Regions from separate parts of the Kitasatospora sp. NPDC058063 genome, predicted to be linked through region 1. Evidence: predicted binding sites of a transcription regulator. Region 1 holds the regulator's gene; the other holds the start of a gene.
What was found. The regulator HspR, encoded in region 1, represses chaperone genes until heat shock. The targets are predictions, from matches to a motif close to TTGAGNNNNNNNNNCTCAA.

Region 1 (8,835 bases):
GCCGCCCACATCTCCCGGCTGCGCGACCGCTACGGCGCCCACACCCTCTTCCACCTCGGCTGGCGGCTGCGGGGCGAGCACCATGACTGACACGCCCGCCACCCCGCTCGCCGCAGCTCGCGCTCTCCACCTCGCCGTCCTGCACGAGGGCGGCCGGGTGCGGGCGGCCGAAGTCGGCGCGGAGGACGGGCCGGCGCTCCGACGGCCGGTGGAACTCGGTCTGCCGGTACCGCAGTTGGTGGACGGTTCGGACAGCGCGATGGATCCCCGGGCGGTCGGCGAGCGGATCGGAGGCGACCTCCGGAAGGCCGGTACCCGCCTGTTGGCCGAGGCCGACCGGATCCCCGAGCAGCTGCGCGAACCCACCCGGGCCCATGACGCGGTGCCGCGGCGGAGCGAGCCGGGTGGAGGCGTCCGCCGGCTGAGGGGCATGGCCGGGATCCGGTACCCGGTCTCGCAGTTGGTCAAGGACCACCCGCACGAGGCGCTCGGTGCCCAACCCGTCGCCCGCGGCCTCACGCAGCGGGCGATCGCCGGCCGGATGGGGCTGGGCGAGCGCACGGTGGCCGGTCACATCGCCCGGCTGCGTGAGCTGTTCGACGCGGAGACGCTGTTCCAGTGGGGCCGGCGGAGGCGGGGATCCCGGACGGGGGAGTCCGGTGGGTAGCCGCCGCTCAGCCGGTGGCGGCGCCGGTCGGCCAGTAGCCGGGGACGGCGGGCTGCTGCCGGGGGACGTTGAACTGCTCGCCGGGGGCGGTCCAGAAGCCCTCGCGCAGGGAGAGCGCCATGCCCGCCCAGTCGAGCGCGGTCTCGACCGTGTGGTTGAGGGCCTCCTGCGACCAGGTGTCGTCGAAGACCAGCGGCAGGACGGGGGCGACCTGCTCGATGGTGGCGATCAGCGGGTTGTGGGTGATGGCCTCGTCGACCAGGAGGACGATCGGCTTGCGCAGCGCCGACGCCCAGCCGAGCTCCAGGCTCACGCCGGCCGAGAGGGGGGCGCCGACGTAGGCGAACACGAGGTCGGCGGACTGGAGGGCGCGGAAGTCGGAGGGGACGCGGGGCTCCGGCGCGCGGCCGGAGATGGTCCAGGCGTCGCTGTGGTGCGCGCTGTACACGGCGGCACCGCTGCGCAGGAGGGTGGTGCGGAGCGTCGTCAGCCGCGTCCGGCTGGCGAGGGTCACCACGCTGTCGGCCGGCCCGGTCAGTCGCATCAGCGGGGCGGCCAGGAACACACGTGCACGCCGACCCTCAGGGGCCTGGCTGTCGTGGTGACGCAGGTAGGGCTCGGTCATGTCGACTCCGGGGAAAGGCCGACCGGGGGAGTGAGTGTCGGCGATGCGTTGGATGTGGTCTGCTCGGTGGACTGATGCCGCTGCTGAACGGTTTAGTATTTGACGGTACATTGGCAAGGTGTGGCACCCTGCCGAGACCATTGAGGGCGAACTGATCGTCCATCGCATCTCCGTGCCGCGTCCAGGGTTGGCCTGTGTCATCTGGATGACTGGCAGAGAGATGACGCACACCCCCGCATGCGGAAGCAGGTGACAGCCTCCCCCTGGCGTGGCACCATGTGGACCGTTATCCTGCTTGACGCTTCTAGTGGCGATTCTCCAGAAAAGTGAGGGCGTGACTGATATGCACCAATTTGTCCGCGTGGTTGTGCTTTCATTGGTTGCCGTCGCCGCCGTGCTCGGTGCCGGCTCTCTCGTGAGTGCTGCCGACTCGCACGACGCGATTGCCGTCAATGCCTCCGTGAGCATCGCAGACGACATCTCCTGGCAGTGAGCGCGGCCGGGTAACTGCACGGCCGCGTGCCAGATTATTGACGGACCCGCCTGAAGCCGGCCGGGCGAGTCAGTCGGAAGTCCCCTGCGCCTTTCGGCCGAGGACATATCCGAGTTGGAATAGCGAGTCGACCTTGTAGTCGTCTCGCATTTCGGCTATATGTCTGGCCAATGTCCGCTCGCTAATTCCCAGGCGTCGCGCGATAACTCGGTGATTGGTCCCTTCGAGCATCTGGTCAATGATCGTCTGACGCAGGCGTGACACGACCTGCTGCGGCACCGTGCGGTCGCCCTCGAATTCCAGGGCCCGGCTCCAGTACTGCTCGAAGACCTCATTGGCAAGATAGTCGACGACGGCAGGGTCGTAGATGAAGGCCGCGAGGCTCATGTCATCGTCGATCGGGATCACTGCCACGCGCCGATCCATCACTATGAGCCGCGTATAGGGCTCGTCAAGAGTGCGGTACTGGCCGCCGACTTGGGCGAGTGTGGCGACGTAATCCCTGGTCGGCTGGTGGTACCGGGTACTGGCGTGGTAGATCGTCCGCATCTTCGTCCCACTGCGGAGCGTCTCCAGATCGTATGCGATCATTCCGGCGAGAAGATCCGGCTGCCGGGGGCCGCCGGGTTGAAGCGCCAGGGCCTCCTCGAACCCGGAACCCCTGAACTGCTCCAGTCGCTGCCGAATGAGCGCCTTCCCCCGCACATGCTCTATGGATCCTCCGGACCGCTTCGGGGTGTGGAATTCCCGGGCGAGATCCTGCAGTTCGGAGGGGAGCGATACGGCGCGTGACAGGAGTTCCAGTGCCTGACGCTGCCACGAATGGCTGAGGCTTGTCGAGAGCTGCGCGGGGTCGGCGGCCACGAAAACATTCGGATCATCGCTGTCGGGTATGAGAAGGCCGATCCGCACCAGCTCGTCCCGCGCGGGATCACCCTGGTCGCCATCGGAGTCCAACGGCAGTTTGCCGTCTCCTCGGATGACGGCGAGATATAGCTCCCGTGCTTCTGGCGAGACGATGGTCAAGCCGGCGGCAAGGGGTTGCTCTCGTCCACTCATTCGCGACTCCTTGCCGTTACCGTGCTACCTGCGTCCCATCAGCGCTGGTGCTGAACGAGTTTTAGCATGCCAGATCTGGTGAGTCCCCCGGAGAGGGAATACGACCGCACTCTCTCACCGCACGGCAGCCGCCGGCACCCCCCGAGAGGAGGGGCCGGCGGCCGGTGGGTGCTTCGGTCAGCGCTTGGGGCGCCAGACGACGAGGGCGCTGGACTGCGGGGTGGGGGGCTGGTACGGGACGAGGTCGCGCCGGTAGGAGGCGTGGACGGCGGCCTCGCGCTGCTGGAGGGCGGTGGCGGCGCCCTCCAGGGAGTCGACCAGTTCCGCGACCCGGGACCGCAGGGCGGTGACCTGGTTCTCCAGCTCGATGATCCGCTTGATGCCCGCCAGGTTGATGCCCTCGTCCTGGGAGAGCCGCTGGACCTCGCGCAGCTGCTGGATGTCGCGCGCGGAGTAGCGGCGGCCGCGGCCGGCGGTGCGGTCGGGGCAGACCAGGCCGAGGCGGTCGTACTGACGCAGGGTCTGCGGGTGCAGACCGGACAGTTCGGCGGCCACGGAGATGACGTACACCGGAGTGTCCTCGGTGAGGACGTACGTCGGCGGGGCCGCGGCGCGGCGGGTGCGGCGGGGGCCGGCGCCGGGCAGGCCCTCGCCGAGGCCGGGGCCGATCGGGGTGTCGGGGTCGATCGGGTTCATCGGGGACATCGGGGACATCTGGTCGTCACGCTCCCTTCGCCGCCCGGAACAGGGCGGCGCGCGGATCGTCGGAGGCGGTGGCCTCGCGGTACTGCTCAAGGGCGTTCAGCGCGTCGCCGGTGACGTGCTGGGGCACCACGACCTCGACGGTGACGAGGAGGTCGCCGCGGGTGCCGTCCTTGCGGGTGGCGCCCTTGCCGCGGGCGCGCATGGTGAGGCCGTTGGCGCTGCCCGGGGGCAGCTTGAGCTTCACGGTCGGGCCGTTCAGCGTGGGCACCTCGATGGTGGCGCCGAGCGCGGCTTCGGGGAAGGCCACCGGGACGGTGACGGTGAGGTTGTCACCCTTGCGGCCGAAGACCGGGTGGGGGTCGACGTGCACGGTCACGTAGAGGTCGCCGGGCTGCCCGCCGCGCTCGCCCTGGGCGCCCTTGCCCTTGAGCCGGATGCGCTGGTCGGCCTGGACGCCGGCCGGGATCCGGACCTGCATGGTGCGGGCCGAGCTGGCCCGGCCGCTGCCGTGGCAGTCGGGGCACGGGTCGTCGACGATCATGCCCCGGCCGCGGCAGTCCTTGCACGGCTCGGAGAGGGCGAAGGCGCCCTGGCCGCGGCTGACGGTGCCCGCGCCGACGCAGGTCGGACAGACCCGCGGGGTGGTGCCGGACTTGGCGCCGGTGCCGTTGCAGCCCCGGCAGGGGGCCTGGCTGGTCATCCGCAGCGGGACCGTCGCGCCGTCCACCGCCTCCTCGAAGGAGAGCGTCACCTCGGTCTCGACGTCGGCGCCGCGCCGGGGCTGGGCCTGCCGGGTGCCGCCGCGGTTGAAGAGGCCGCCGAACACGTCGCCGAGGCCGCCGCCGGCCTGGCCGGCGCCGCCCTGGCTGCCGCTGAAGAGGTCGCCGAAGTCGAAGCTGTAGCTGCCGTTGCCGCCGGGGGCGCCGCCGGCCCGGAAGCCGCCGTTGGCGAAGAGGCTGCGGGCCTCGTCGTACTCCTTGCGGCGCTTCTCGTCGGAGAGGACGTCGTACGCCTCGGAGATGTCCTTGAACCGCTCCTCGGCCTTGGAGTCACCCTTGTTGGCGTCGGGGTGGAACTCGCGCGCGAGCTTGCGGTAGGTCTTCTTGATCTCGGTGGCGGTGGCGTCCTTGGGCACGCCGAGGACCTTGTAGTAGTCCTTCTCGACAAAGTCCTTGCCACTCATGGCTTCCGCCACCTCCCGATGTCCATCGTCACTGTGCTGTCAACAGCCGGTGAGCAAACGGCTGCTGACAGAGCGCTGCGGAGCCGGCCGCCGTACTGGCCGGCGTACGACTCCGCAGCGCACTGGTTGTCAGCTGTCACAGGTTGTCAGCTGTCCGAGTCACCGTCGGACTTGTCCGCGTCGGCGGACTTCGGCTCGGCGTCCGGGGCGGACGCCTGGCTGCCGGGCTGGGGCTCCGCGACGGCCACCATCGCCGGGCGGATGATCCGCTCGCCGATGCGGTAGCCGGGCTGGAGGATCTGCACGCAGGTGTCCTCGGTGACGTCCGAGGAGTAGCTGTGCATCAGCGCCTCGTGCATGGTCGGGTCGAAGGGCTCGCCCTCCTTGCCGAACTGCTGCAGGCCCAGCTTGGCGACGACCGTCTCCAGCGACTCGGCGACGGACTTGAAGCCGCCCGTGACCTCGCCGTGCTCGCGGGCGCGGCCGATGTCGTCCAGGACCGGGATCAGCGACTCCAGGATGTTGGAGACGGCGATCTCGCGGACGGTCAGCCGGTCGCGCTCGACGCGCTTGCGGTAGTTCTGGTACTCGGCCTGGAGGCGCTGGAGGTCACCGGTGCGCTCGGCGAGCTCGCGCTTGGCGGTGGCGAGGTCGTCCGAACCGGATTCCCCGGAGCCGGCCGCGGCGGCCTCCTCGGCAGCCTTGATCACGGCCTCTTCGGCGGCGGAGTCGTCGCCGGGCTTACCGCCCTGCGGCTTGTCCGTCATGCCGCACCGCCCTTGGGCTTCTCGTCGTCCACGATCTCGGCGTCGACGACGTCGTCGTCCTTGGCCTGGGCGGAGTCACCGGAGGGGGCGGCACCGGCAGCGGCGTCGGCGTTGGCGTACAGCGCCTGGCCGAGCTTCTGCGCGGTGGTGGAGACCTTCTCCGAGGCCTCGCGGATCTTCGCGATGTCCTCGCCCTTCAGGGCCTCCTTGAGCTCGCCGATGGCGGTCTCGACCTCGGTCTTGACGTCGCCCGGCAGCTTGTCGGCGTTGTCGGCGATGAACTTCTCGGTCGAGTAGACGAGCTGCTCGGCGGAGTTGCGGGTCTCCACGGCCTCGCGGCGCTTGTGGTCGTCCTCGGCGTACTGCTCGGCCTCGCGGCGCATGCGGTCGACCTCGTCCTTCGGCAGCGAGGAGCCGCCGGTGACGGTCATCTTCTGCTCCTTGCCGGTGCCGAGGTCCTTGGCACCGACGTGCATGATGCCGTTGGCGTCGATGTCGAAGGTGACCTCGATCTGCGGCAGGCCGCGCGGCGCCGGCGGCAGGCCGGTCAGCTCGAACATGCCGAGCTTCTTGTTGTACGCGGCGATCTCGCGCTCGCCCTGGTAGACCTGGATCTGCACGGACGGCTGGTTGTCCTCGGCCGTGGTGAAGATCTCGGAGCGCTTGGTCGGGATCGTGGTGTTGCGCTCGATCAGCTTGGTCATGATGCCGCCCTTGGTCTCGATGCCGAGGGACAGCGGGGTGACGTCGAGCAGCAGGACGTCCTTGACCTCGCCCTTGAGGACACCGGCCTGGAGCGCGGCGCCGATGGCGACGACCTCGTCCGGGTTGACGCCCTTGTTGGCGTCCTGGCCGCCGGTCAGCTCCTTGACGAGCTCGGCGACGGCCGGCATGCGGGTCGAACCGCCGACGAGGACGACGTGGTCGATCTCGGAGAGCGAGATGCCGGCGTCCTTGATGACGTTGTGGAACGGGACCTTGCAGCGCTCCAGCAGGTCCGCGGTCAGCTGCTGGAACTGGGCGCGGGTGAGCTTCTCGTCCAGGTGCAGCGGGCCCTCGGCGGAGGCCGTGATGTACGGCAGGTTGATCGAGGTCTCGGAGGACGAGGACAGCTCGATCTTCGCCTTCTCGGAGGCCTCGCGCAGACGCTGCAGGGCCATCTTGTCCTTGGACAGGTCGACGCCGTGGCCGGCCTGGAAGACCTTGACCAGGTGGTCGACGACGCGCTGGTCCCAGTCGTCACCACCGAGGTGGTTGTCACCGTTGGTGGCCTTCACCTCGACGACCCCGTCGCCGATCTCCAGCAGGGAGACGTCGAAGGTGCCGCCGCCGAGGTCGAAGACCAGGATGGTCTGGTCGTCCTTGTCCAGGCCGTACGCGAGGGCGGCCGCGGTCGGCTCGTTGACGATGCGCAGGACGTTGAGGCCCGCGATCTCACCGGCCTCCTTGGTGGCCTGGCGCTCGGAGTCGTTGAAGTACGCCGGGACGGTGATGACGGCGTCGGTGACGGTCTCGCCCAGGTACGCCTCGGCGTCCCGCTTCAGCTTCTGCAGCACGAAGGCCGAGATCTGCTGGGGGTTGAAGTCCTTGCCATCGATGTTGATCTTCCACCCGGTGCCCATGTGGCGCTTGACCGAGCGGATGGTGCGGTCGACGTTGGTGACCGCCTGGCGCTTGGCCACCTCGCCGACCAGAACCTCGCCGTTCTTGGCGAAGGCCACGACGGACGGCGTGGTCCGCGCACCCTCGGCGTTCGTGATGACGGTGGGCTCGCCACCCTCCAGAACGCTGACGACCGAGTTCGTCGTACCGAGGTCGATGCCGACCGCGCGTGCCATCGTAGATACCTCCACGGAAGAGTTGAGCTTTACGGGCTCAAGGATGCATGACTCGGTGGGCGGCGTCAACAGGTATGAGTGCGGCTCGCTCAACTTTGCTGAGCGGATCGGTGGGCGCCCGCCGCCGGAGTGCCCCGCCGCGCCGTGGCGGGGGTGCGCCCACGTGACTGCCGCCATAGCTTGGGAATCTTCTGGAGAACCGTTGTGCACCGGTAATGTCCGGGCCGTCGGCCCGGCAAGTTACCGACCAGTACACTCGGTTCCCGAAGAACGTGGAACCGCAGAGCCTGCTCAACCGCAAAGCCGCAGGAGACGGAGAGCCGATGCAGCTAGCAGCGATCGTCATCTCGCTGGTCACATTCGTGATCGGCACCGCGCTCGCCGCCCGTGCGGCGTTGTACATCTACAAGGTGGTCCGCACCGGTGCGCCGGACTCCACCCGCTTCGGGCAGCCCGCCCAGCGGGTGAAGACCGTCGCGACCGAGTTCGTCGGCCACACCAGGATGAACCGCTGGGGGATCGTCGGGATCGCCCACTGGTTCGTCGCGGTGGGCTTCTTCAGCCTGGTGCTGACCATCGTCAACGCCTTCGGCCAGCTCTTCGACGCCGACTTCGCGCTGCCGATCATCGGCCACTGGACGATCTGGCAGCTCTTCGTCGAGCTGGTCGGCACCCTGACCACCCTGGGCATCCTGGTCCTGATCGTGATCCGGCTGATGAGCCTGCCGTCCCGGTCGGGCCGCAAGTCCCGGTTCGCCGGCTCGATCGCCTGGCAGGCCTTCTACGTCGAGTACACGATCCTCGGCATCGGCCTGTGCATCCTGATGCTGCGCGGCCTGGAGGGCGCCCTCAACGGCGTCGACTCGTACGGGCCGGAGCACCTGGTCTCGTACCCGCTGGTCTCCGCGCTGAGCGGCCTGTCGCACGGCACGCTGGAGAACCTGATCTACCTGTTCGCGATGCTGAAGATCTGCATCTCGTTCGCGTGGGCGACCACCATCGGCCTCAACCCCTCGATGGGCGTGGCCTGGCACCGCTTCCTCGGCTTCTTCAACATCTACTTCAAGCGCGAGGAGGACGGCGGCACCGCGCTCGGCGCCCTCCGTCCGATGACCAGCGACGGTCAGCCGATCGACTTCGAGGACCCGGCCGAGGACGCCGTCTTCGGCGTCTCCCAGGTCGAGCACTTCTCCTGGAAGGGCATCCTCGACTTCTCCACCTGCACCGAGTGCGGCCGCTGCCAGTCGCAGTGCCCGGCCTGGAACACCGGCAAGCCGCTCTCGCCGAAGCTGCTGATCATGAGCCTGCGCGAGCACGCCTACGGCAAGGCGCCGTACCTGCTGGCCGGCGGCGGCAAGGACATGGAGGGCGAGGAGAAGGCCACCTCCGAGCAGCTCAAGGACGTCCCGGCGGCCGCCCTGGCCGAGGCCGCGCGCCCGCTGATCGGCACCGCCGAGGAGAACGGCGTCATCGACCCGGACGTGCTGTGGTCCTGCAC
Region 2 (8,835 bases), on a different contig from region 1:
GGACGGAGTGCCGACGGGTGCGGGGGCGCGGGGGCGCCCTACGGAATGCTCCGCCTCGGGCTGCGCGCCGGCGTCCTCCAGTGGCTGCTGGAGCGGGTGCCGACACCCCGGAGCACGCCCTTCACGCTCGGGTACCTCGCCGTCGTGGGCGCCACCACGACCTTCGCCAGGCTCGCCGACCCGGAACTCGTCCAGCGGCTGCAGGAGGCCTCCAGCTCGGACGGGCACAACCTGCTCCAGCATCCTTTGCGCGCTCTTGTGCTGAGCGGATTCTGGGTGGCCGGCGAGGTGTGGATGCCCTACCTGTGGGGATTCGCGCTCACCCTCGCCCCGCTGGAGCGCAGGGTCGGTCCGGCCCGGGCGGCGGCGGTGTTCGCGGTCGGGCACGTCGCGGCCACGCTGCTCTCCCAGGGGGTGGTGATCACCGCGGTGGAGACCGGGCGGATGGCGCCCGAGGCGATGGACTACCTGGACATCGGGGTCAGCTACGGCGTGCTCGCCTGCCTGGGCGCGGTGGCCGGGCTGCTCTCCTGGCGCGGGCGGCTGCTCGCGCTGGGCGGTGCGGGGCTGATGATCGCCCAGCAGATCGCCACCGACAAGGACGTGATCACGGGGGTGGGGCACCCGGCCGCGGTGCTCACCGGGGTCGCGCTGTGGCGCTGGCTGCGCCGGGTGGAGCGGCGCCCGCCCCGGCCGCGTCCGGCCGTCGCGACGGCCGCCGGCGGTGCGTCCGCGCGGGTGTGGACGGCGCGTTGACGCCGTCGTCCGGCCGGGGCCGTCCGGGCCCCGGGGGCCTCCTGCCGGGGTTCCCCGAGGTGCGCCCACCCCTCTCTTGACGGAGTCGGGCGCGGGCTTCCCGGCCCGATTCGTGTTCGCTCACGGCGAACAGAGCGCCGGGAACATCCGGCGGCCGCCAAGCCTTAGTCAGGTCGACTCAAGTTCGCTGACTGGGGAGAGATCATGGCATCGACGTCCACACCGCTCACCCTGCCCGTGCTGCCGCTCGACGACGAGGTCGTCCTGCCGGGCATGGTCGTGCCGCTGGACCTGAAGGACGCCGAGGTGCGCGCCGCGGTCGAGGCCGCCCGGGCCGCCGCCACCGGCACCGGCAAGCCGCAGGTCCTGCTGGTCCCGCGGGTGGACGGCTCGTACGCGGCGGCCGGCACCCTGGCCACCGTGGAGCAGGTCGGACGGCTCGCGGACGGCGATCCGGCGGCGCTGGTGCGCGCCGTGCGCCGGGTCCGGATCGGGGCCGGCACCACCGGCCCCGGCGCCGCCCTCTGGGTGGAGACCACGCCGTTCCGGGAGTCCTCGGTGGGCACCCCGGTGGCCGGCCGGGCCGCCGAGCTGGTCAAGGAGTACAAGGCGCTGTCCACCCAGTGGCTGCGCAGGCGCGGCGCCTGGCAGATCGTCGACCGGGTGGCGCAGATCGAGGGCGTCGGCGAGCTCGCCGACAACATCGGCTACGCGCCCTTCGCCACCGCCGAGCAGAAGCTCAAGGTGCTGCTGGAGGCCGACCAGGTCGCCCGACTGGAGTACGCGCTCACCCTGCTGCGCGACCACCTCGCCGAGGAGGAGGTCAACGACACCATCCGCAAGGACGTCGAGGAGGGCGTGGCCAAGCAGCAGAAGGAGTTCCTGCTCCGCCGCCAGCTGGAGGCCGTCCGCAAGGAGCTGGCCGAGCTGAACGGCGGGGCGGCCGACGAGGAGGGCGACTACCGCGCCCGGGTCGAGGCCGCCGACCTGCCCGGGAAGGTCCGCGAGGCCGCGCTCAAGGAGGTCGACAAGCTGGAGCGCTCCTCCGACCAGTCGCCCGAGGGCTCCTGGATCCGGACCTGGCTGGACACCGTCCTGGAACTGCCCTGGAGCGAGCGCACCGAGGACGAGTACGACATCGCCGGCGCCCGCGCGGTGCTGGACGCCGACCACACCGGCCTCGACGACGTGAAGGACCGCATCGTCGAGTACCTGGCCGTCCGCAAGCGCCGGGCCGACCAGGGGCTCGGGCCGGCCGGCGGCCCTCGGGAGGGGCAGCGCGGAGCGCTTCCCACCAGCGGCACCGGCGGGCGACGGGCGGGCGGCGCGGTGCTGGCCCTGGTCGGCCCGCCCGGCGTCGGCAAGACCTCGCTCGGCGAGTCGGTGGCCCGCGCCATGGGCCGCAAGTTCGTCCGGGTCGCCCTCGGCGGCGTCCGGGACGAGGCGGAGATCCGCGGCCACCGGCGCACCTACGTCGGCGCGCTGCCCGGCCGGCTGGTGCGGGCGATCAAGGAGGCCGGCTCGATGAACCCGGTCGTCCTGCTCGACGAGATCGACAAGGTCGGCTCCGACTACCGGGGCGACCCGGCCGCCGCCCTGCTGGAGGTGCTGGACCCGGCGCAGAACCACACCTTCCGGGACCACTACCTGGAGGTCGAGCTCGACCTCTCCGACGTCGTCTTCCTCGCCACCGCCAACGTGCTGGACGCCATCCCCGGGCCGCTGCTCGACCGGATGGAGCTGGTCCGGCTGGATGGCTACACCGAGGACGAGAAGGTCGCCATCGCCCGCGACCACCTGCTCCCGCGCCAGCTGGAGAAGGCCGGTCTCGGCGGCGGGCAGGTCACCGTGGACGAGGCGGCGCTGCGCAGCCTCGCCGGGGAGTACACCCGGGAGGCGGGCGTGCGCACCCTGGAGCGCTCGATCGCCCGGGTGCTGCGCAGGATCGCCGCGCAGGCCGAACTGGGCGAACGCGAGCTGCCCGCCCAGGTCGGCCCGCAGGACCTGCGCGCCCTGATCGGCCGGCCGCACCACGTGCCGGAGTCCGCCCAGGAGCCGGCCGAGCGCCGCACCGCCGTCCCCGGCGTGGCCACCGGCCTCGCGGTGACCGGCGCCGGCGGCGACGTCCTCTACATCGAGGCCTCGCTGGCCGACGCCGAGACCGGCGGCACCGGGCTGACCCTCACCGGACAGCTGGGCGACGTGATGAAGGAGTCCGCGCACATCGCGCTCTCCTACCTGCGCTCGCGCGGCGCCGAGCTGGAGCTGCCGGTCACCTCGCTGCGGGACCGCGGCGTGCACCTGCACATCCCGGCCGGGGCCGTCCCCAAGGACGGGCCGAGCGCGGGCATCACCATGACCACGGCGCTGGCCTCGCTGCTCTCGGGCCGCAGGGTGCGCACCGACGTGGCGATGACCGGCGAGGTGTCGCTGACCGGGCGGGTGCTGCCGATCGGCGGGGTGAAGCAGAAACTGCTCGCCGCCGACCGGGCCGGGGTCACCACGGTGATCATCCCCAGGCGCAACGAGGCCGACCTGGACGACGTCCCGGCCGAGGTGCTGGAGCGGCTCACCGTCCACCCGGTGGCGGACGTGCGGGAGGTGCTGGAGCTGGCGCTGGAGCCGGCCGGGGCCACGGTGCTGGTGGCCGCCTGACCGCCGGCCCGGGCCGCCCGCACCGGCGGCCCGGGCCACGCGCCGGCGCTCCGGGAGCCGCCGGTCCGACGGCCGCCGGCGACCCGAAGGGGCCACCGGCGATCTGAACGGCCGGCGGTACCCCCGCGTGCGAGACTGCGGAGATGCCGTCCCCCACGCAGCGCGCCCTGGCCCGGGTGCCCGACCGGCTGCGTCCCTTCCTGGTGCGCCACCGCCGGCTGGTGAAGTTCCTGCTGGTCGGGAGCGGCTGCTTCGTGCTCACCACGGTGATCAACTTCGAGCTCAAGTTCACGGTGCTGGAGCGCAAACCGGTGGTCGCGCTGACCGTCGCGACCGTGATCGGCACCGTCGTCTCGTACGTGCTGAACCGCCGCTGGGCCTTCCGGGCCGCCGGCCGCAAGCGCGAGGTGCTGATGTTTGTCCTGGTCAGCGCCGTGGCGATCGCCGTCAATGACATGCCGCTGGTGGTCTCCCGGTACCTCCTGGACCTGCGCGAGCCGTACATCGGGCCCTTCGAGCAGGAGGTCGCGGACTTCCTCAGCGGGATGGTCGTCGGCACCTTCGTGGCGATGCTGTTCCGCTACCGGGCGATGCGGCGGTGGGTCTTCGTCCCGCCCGCCGGGCGGACCCGGGCCGAGCCCGTCCCGGTGCCGACGGCGGTGCCCCCGGAACCCGACTACGCTGCACCCGGGATGCCACCGGATGTGCCGTAAAGGGGCGAGGTGAGCCTTATGCGTGAGCCGGACCCGGTCCGGACCGGGCCCGCCAGCCAGCAGGGGATGCGCCGGGCCAACCTGGCCCTGGTGCTCGGGACGATCGCGGGCGGACCGCGCTCGCGCGCGGAGGTGGCCGCCGGGACCGGCCTGACCAGGGCCGCCGTCTCCTCGCTCGCCGAGCAGCTGATCGCCGCCGGCCTGGTGGTCGAGGAGGGCCCCGCCGCGCCCAGCGGCAAGGTCGGCCGCCCCGGCACCGCGCTCGGCCTCAACCCGGACGGGCCCGGCGGCCTCGGCGCCGAGATCGGGGTGCGCCACCTGGGCGCCTGCGTGGTGGACCTGCGCGGGGAGGTCCGCGCCTGGCGGCGCCGGGAGGTCTCCAACCACGGGCGCGAGCCCGCCGCCGTGATGGCCGACCTCGCCCACCTGCTGCACGAGGCCGTCACCGAGTCGGGGCTGCGCCCGGCCGGGCTCACCCTGGCCGTGCCCGGGCTGGTCGGCGACTCCGGCGGGGTGCTCCGGCGGGCCGCCAACCTGGGCTGGCAGGACGTCCCGCTGGCCGCCGCGCTGCGCCCGGCGCTGCGCACGGCCGGCGGCGGCCTGGCCGGGCTGCCGATCGAGGCCGACAACGAGGCCAACCTCGGCGGACTGGCCGAGCGCTGGCTGGGCGCGGGCCCGGACGACTTCCTGTACGTCTCCGCCGAGGCCGGGGTGGGCGCGGCGATCGTGGTCGGCGGCCGGCTGCTGCGCGGGGCCGGCGGCTTCGCCGGCGAGTTCGGCCACGTGCCGGTCCACCCCGACGGGCCGCGCTGCGCCTGCGGGGCGCACGGCTGCCTGGAGCAGTACGCGGGCGAGGCGGCGGTACTGCGGGCGGCCGGTCTGACCGGCGCCCGGGGCGACTGGGTGGCGCTGCTCGCCGACCGGGCCGGGGCCGGGGAGCGGGCCGCCCTCGCGGCGCTGGCCGGGGCCGGTGCCGCGCTCGGCACCGCGGCCGCCGGCGCGGTCAACCTGCTGGACCCGGCCGAGGTGGTGCTGGGCGGCGGCTACGCCCGGCTGGCGCCCTGGCTGCTGCCCGCGATGCGGGCCGAACTGGCCGCCCGGGTGACGGTGCGGCCCTGGTCGGAGGACCGGCTGACGGTCTCCCGGCTGGGTCGCCGGGGCCCGCTGCTGGGCGCGGCGGTGCGGGTCGTCCGGGCCATCGTGGCCGACCCGGGGCCGCTCGCGGCGGGGTGAGAGGCGTCCGGGTCGTCGTGGCCGACCTGGCCTCGTGGCCGCCCCGGCCGACCCGGCCGGACCCGCGGGGCGCGCCGGCCCCGGAACACGCGCCGGGCCCCCGGCCGCGGTGGCCGGGGGCCCGGTGACGGGTCGGGAGCGGGCGGCTCAGTCCTCGGTGGGGACCAGCGCGCGGCCGCCGGAGCGCGGGCCGCGCAGGACGGCCAGCAGGGCGACGCCGATGCCGATCAGCGCCCAGACCACCAGGACCAGGATCGGCAGCCCCAGGTTGGTGGAGTCGAAGTAGGCGACCGACTTGGCCGCGCTGGTGCCGGCGCCGTTCGGGATCCACGAGCTGATCGCCCGCCAGAACGGCGGCATCATCGGCGCCGGGTAGACCCCGCCCGCGCTCGGGTTGCCGAGCACCACGAAGATCAGCACCGCGATGCCGATGCCGATGACGTCGAACAGGCACTGGAGCGCCATGGTGAAGGCGCCGACCGAGAACACCACCAGCGCACCGACGGCGCTCAGGCCGAGGATCGAGCCCGGCAGCGCGTCCAGCACCGGCCCGGCGATCACCGTGCCGAGCACGCCGGCGCCGATCGAGTACAGCGCGAGCACGCCGAGGCGGATCACCAGGCGGTGGACGTTGGCCGGCTTGGAGCCCGCGCTGATGCCCAGGATGGAGGCGACCAGGTAGCCGCCGACGCACCAGCCGATCACCAGGTAGAAGGCGGAGAGGCCGTTGGTGTCGCCCTTGGCGAGCGGCACCACGTCCTGGACCTTCACGGTGCGGCCCTGGCTCTGGTCGATCGCGGTGGTGATGGTCTCGGCGGCCTTGGCCGCGGACGGGCCGCGGGCGCCGCCGACCAGCAGGGTGTCCTGGGTGCCGGTCGGGTCCACGACCAGCGCCGCGTAGATCTTCTGGTCCTTGATCTGCTGGGTCGCCGTCTCGGCGTCCGGCGCGGTGAGGGCCTTGACGGCGTCGTTCGGCACCGACTCCAGCGCGCCGACCAGCTTGGGGGCGACCTGCGGCGGGGCGACCACCGCGATGGAGAGGTTCTGCGGGGCCGGCTTGTGCAGCGCCCCGATGTACGAGGTGATGAAGCCGAGCTGGAGCAGCAGCACGCCGATCACGAGCAGTGCCGCGCGCGGGGTGACCGCACTCTTCAGTTCGGCGAGGAAACCCTGCCCCGGGGCTGCCATCCACATCTCCTTGCGTAACGGGGAAAAACGGTACTTCCAGAACCGATACTTCATACCATGAAGTAGTTGGCTTGTCGCACCGCACGCGCCGGGCCGCGGCCGGTGCCACTGCGCGATACTGGCGCGGTGAGCGACGAGGATGCCCTGGTGGCGGTGGAGCGCGAGGTCGCGCTGATGTTCCGGCGGGGCCGGGCCAGAGTGGCGGAACTCTCACGGCGGGTGCACCCCGGACTGGAGGGGATGGCGTACAGCCTGCTCGGCTACGTCGAGCAGGCCGGGCCGGTGCGGGTGACCGACGTCGGCGTGCACTTCTCGGTCGGCAAGGCGACGGTGAGCCGGCAGATCCGGACGCTGGAGGAGCTGGGCCTGGTGGCCCGGGAGACGGACCCGCTGGACCGCCGGTCCGCGCTGGTCTCGCTCACCGAGGACGGGCGGCGGCGCTACCTGGCCGCGCAGGGCGTCCGGATGCGGCGGGTGCGCGAGGTGATGGACGACTGGTCGCCGGAGGACGTGACCCGTTTCGCGGAGCTGCTGCACCGCTTCAACGACGTGCTGGGGGAGCCGCCGGCCGAGTGATCCGGCGGCGGTCGCGCGGGCCTCCGGGGTCCGTGGGCGCGGGCTTTACTTTCCCTTGAAGAAAGTTGCCTAATTCAACCATCCAGTCTTATGGTTGCTTACGGCAACGAAATTTCATGATCCGCGTATCCCGCACGCTCGCCGAAGGACCCAGATGACCGTGACCACCGAGGCCGCGAGCGGAACCGCCGCAGCGGCCGACAGTCAACAGATGACGCACCGGCAGGTGATGGAGGCGCTCTCCGGCCTGCTGCTCGGCCTCTTCGTGGCCGTGCTCTCCTCGACCGTCGTCTCCAACGCCCTGCCGCACATCCTCGCCGACCTGCACGGCGGCCAGTCCGCCTACACCTGGGTGATCACGGCGGCCCTGCTCACCCTCACCGCCTCCACCCCGATCTGGGGCAAGCTCTCCGACCTCGTCAGCAAGAAGCTGCTGCTCCAGATCGCCCTGCTGATCTACATCGGCACCTCGGCGCTGGCCGGCCTCTCGCAGAACACCGGCGAGCTGATCGCCTGCCGCGCGCTCCAGGGCATCGGCGCCGGCGGTGTGGTGGCGCTCGGCCAGATCTGCCTGGCCGCGATGGTCCCGGCGCGCGAGCGCGGCCGCTACAGCGGCTACTTCGGCGCGGTCTTCGCCCTCGCCACCATCGGCGGACCGCTGATCGGCGGCGTCATCGTGGACACCTCCTGGCTCGGCTGGCGCTGGTGCTTCTACGTCGGCATCCCGTTCGCGCTGGTCGCGATCCTGGTGGTGCAGCGCACCCTCAAGCTCCCGGTGGTCAAGCGCAAGGCGAAGATCGACTACCTGGGCGCCCTGGTCATCACCGGCTCGGTCAGCCTGCTGATGATCTGGATCACCCTGGCCGGCAAGAACTACGCCTGGCTCTCCTGGCAGACCGCGGCCATGGTCGGCGGCGGCGTGCTGCTGGGCGCCCTGGCCGTCGTGATCGAGCGCCGCGCCGCCGAGCCGATCATCCCGCCGAGCCTCTTCAAGCACCGCACCGTCACCCTGGCCGCGCTGGCCAGCGTGCTGGTCGGCGTCGGGATGTACGGCGCGACCACCTTCCTCAGCCAGTACTTCCAGCTGGCCCGCGCCAAGTCCCCGACCATGGCCGGCCTGATGACCCTGCCGATGATCCTCGGCCTGGCCGTCTCCTCCGCGGTGGTCGGCCGGCTGATCACCAAGTACGGCAAGTGGAAGGCCTACCTGGTCTCCGGCACCGCGCTGCTCGCCGTCGGCTTCGCGCTGCTCGGCACCGCCCGGGCCGACACCAGCTACGTGCTGCTCTCCGTCTACATGGCGATCACCGGCGTCGGCCTCGGCCTGACCAGCCAGAACCTGGTGCTCGCGGTGCAGAACACGGTGCCCCGCAACGAGCTCGGCGCGGCCAGCTCGGTGGTCACCTTCTTCCGCACCATGGGCGGTGCGATGGGCGTCTCCGCGCTCGGCGCGCTGATGTCCAACAAGGTCTCCCACTACCTGGCCGAGAACCTGGCCGCGGCGCACGTCCCGGCGTCGCCCGCGGCCTCCGGCGGCGGCATCCCGGACCTGGCCAAGCTGCCCGCCCCGATCGTGCCGCTGGTGACGGACGCCTTCGGCCACGGCGTCGGCACCATCTTCCTGTGCGCCGCCCCGTTCGCGGCGCTGGCCTTCGTCACCGTGCTGTTCATCCGGGAGACCGCGCTGCGGACCACCACCCAGGAGAGCTGACCG

Region 2: a site for HspR is predicted at 920-938, ahead of lon (endopeptidase La). Genes of this name have one in related genera too.

Annotation. Positions count from the first base shown of each region.
Region 1 is NZ_JBHVSD010000001.1:358,292-367,126, forward strand. Features, by position in the region: gene ACFVUY_RS01680 (LuxR C-terminal-related transcriptional regulator) at 1-90, shown strand, start outside; gene ACFVUY_RS01685 (hypothetical protein) at 83-667, shown strand; gene ACFVUY_RS01690 (hypothetical protein) at 675-1,292, opposite strand; gene ACFVUY_RS01695 (hypothetical protein) at 1,600-1,785, shown strand; gene ACFVUY_RS01700 (hypothetical protein) at 1,855-2,844, opposite strand; gene ACFVUY_RS01705 (heat shock protein transcriptional repressor HspR) at 3,022-3,549, opposite strand; gene dnaJ (molecular chaperone DnaJ) at 3,566-4,732, opposite strand; gene grpE (nucleotide exchange factor GrpE) at 4,879-5,499, opposite strand; gene dnaK (molecular chaperone DnaK) at 5,496-7,337, opposite strand; gene ACFVUY_RS01725 (heterodisulfide reductase-related iron-sulfur binding cluster) at 7,661-8,835, shown strand, end outside.
Region 2 is NZ_JBHVSD010000007.1:202,301-211,135, forward strand. Features, by position in the region: gene ACFVUY_RS14485 (rhomboid-like protein) at 46-756, shown strand; gene lon (endopeptidase La) at 961-3,411, shown strand; gene ACFVUY_RS14495 (GtrA family protein) at 3,555-4,124, shown strand; gene ACFVUY_RS14500 (ROK family protein) at 4,143-5,357, shown strand; gene ACFVUY_RS14505 (DUF3533 domain-containing protein) at 5,505-6,545, opposite strand; gene ACFVUY_RS14510 (MarR family winged helix-turn-helix transcriptional regulator) at 6,672-7,121, shown strand; gene ACFVUY_RS14515 (MDR family MFS transporter) at 7,276-8,832, shown strand.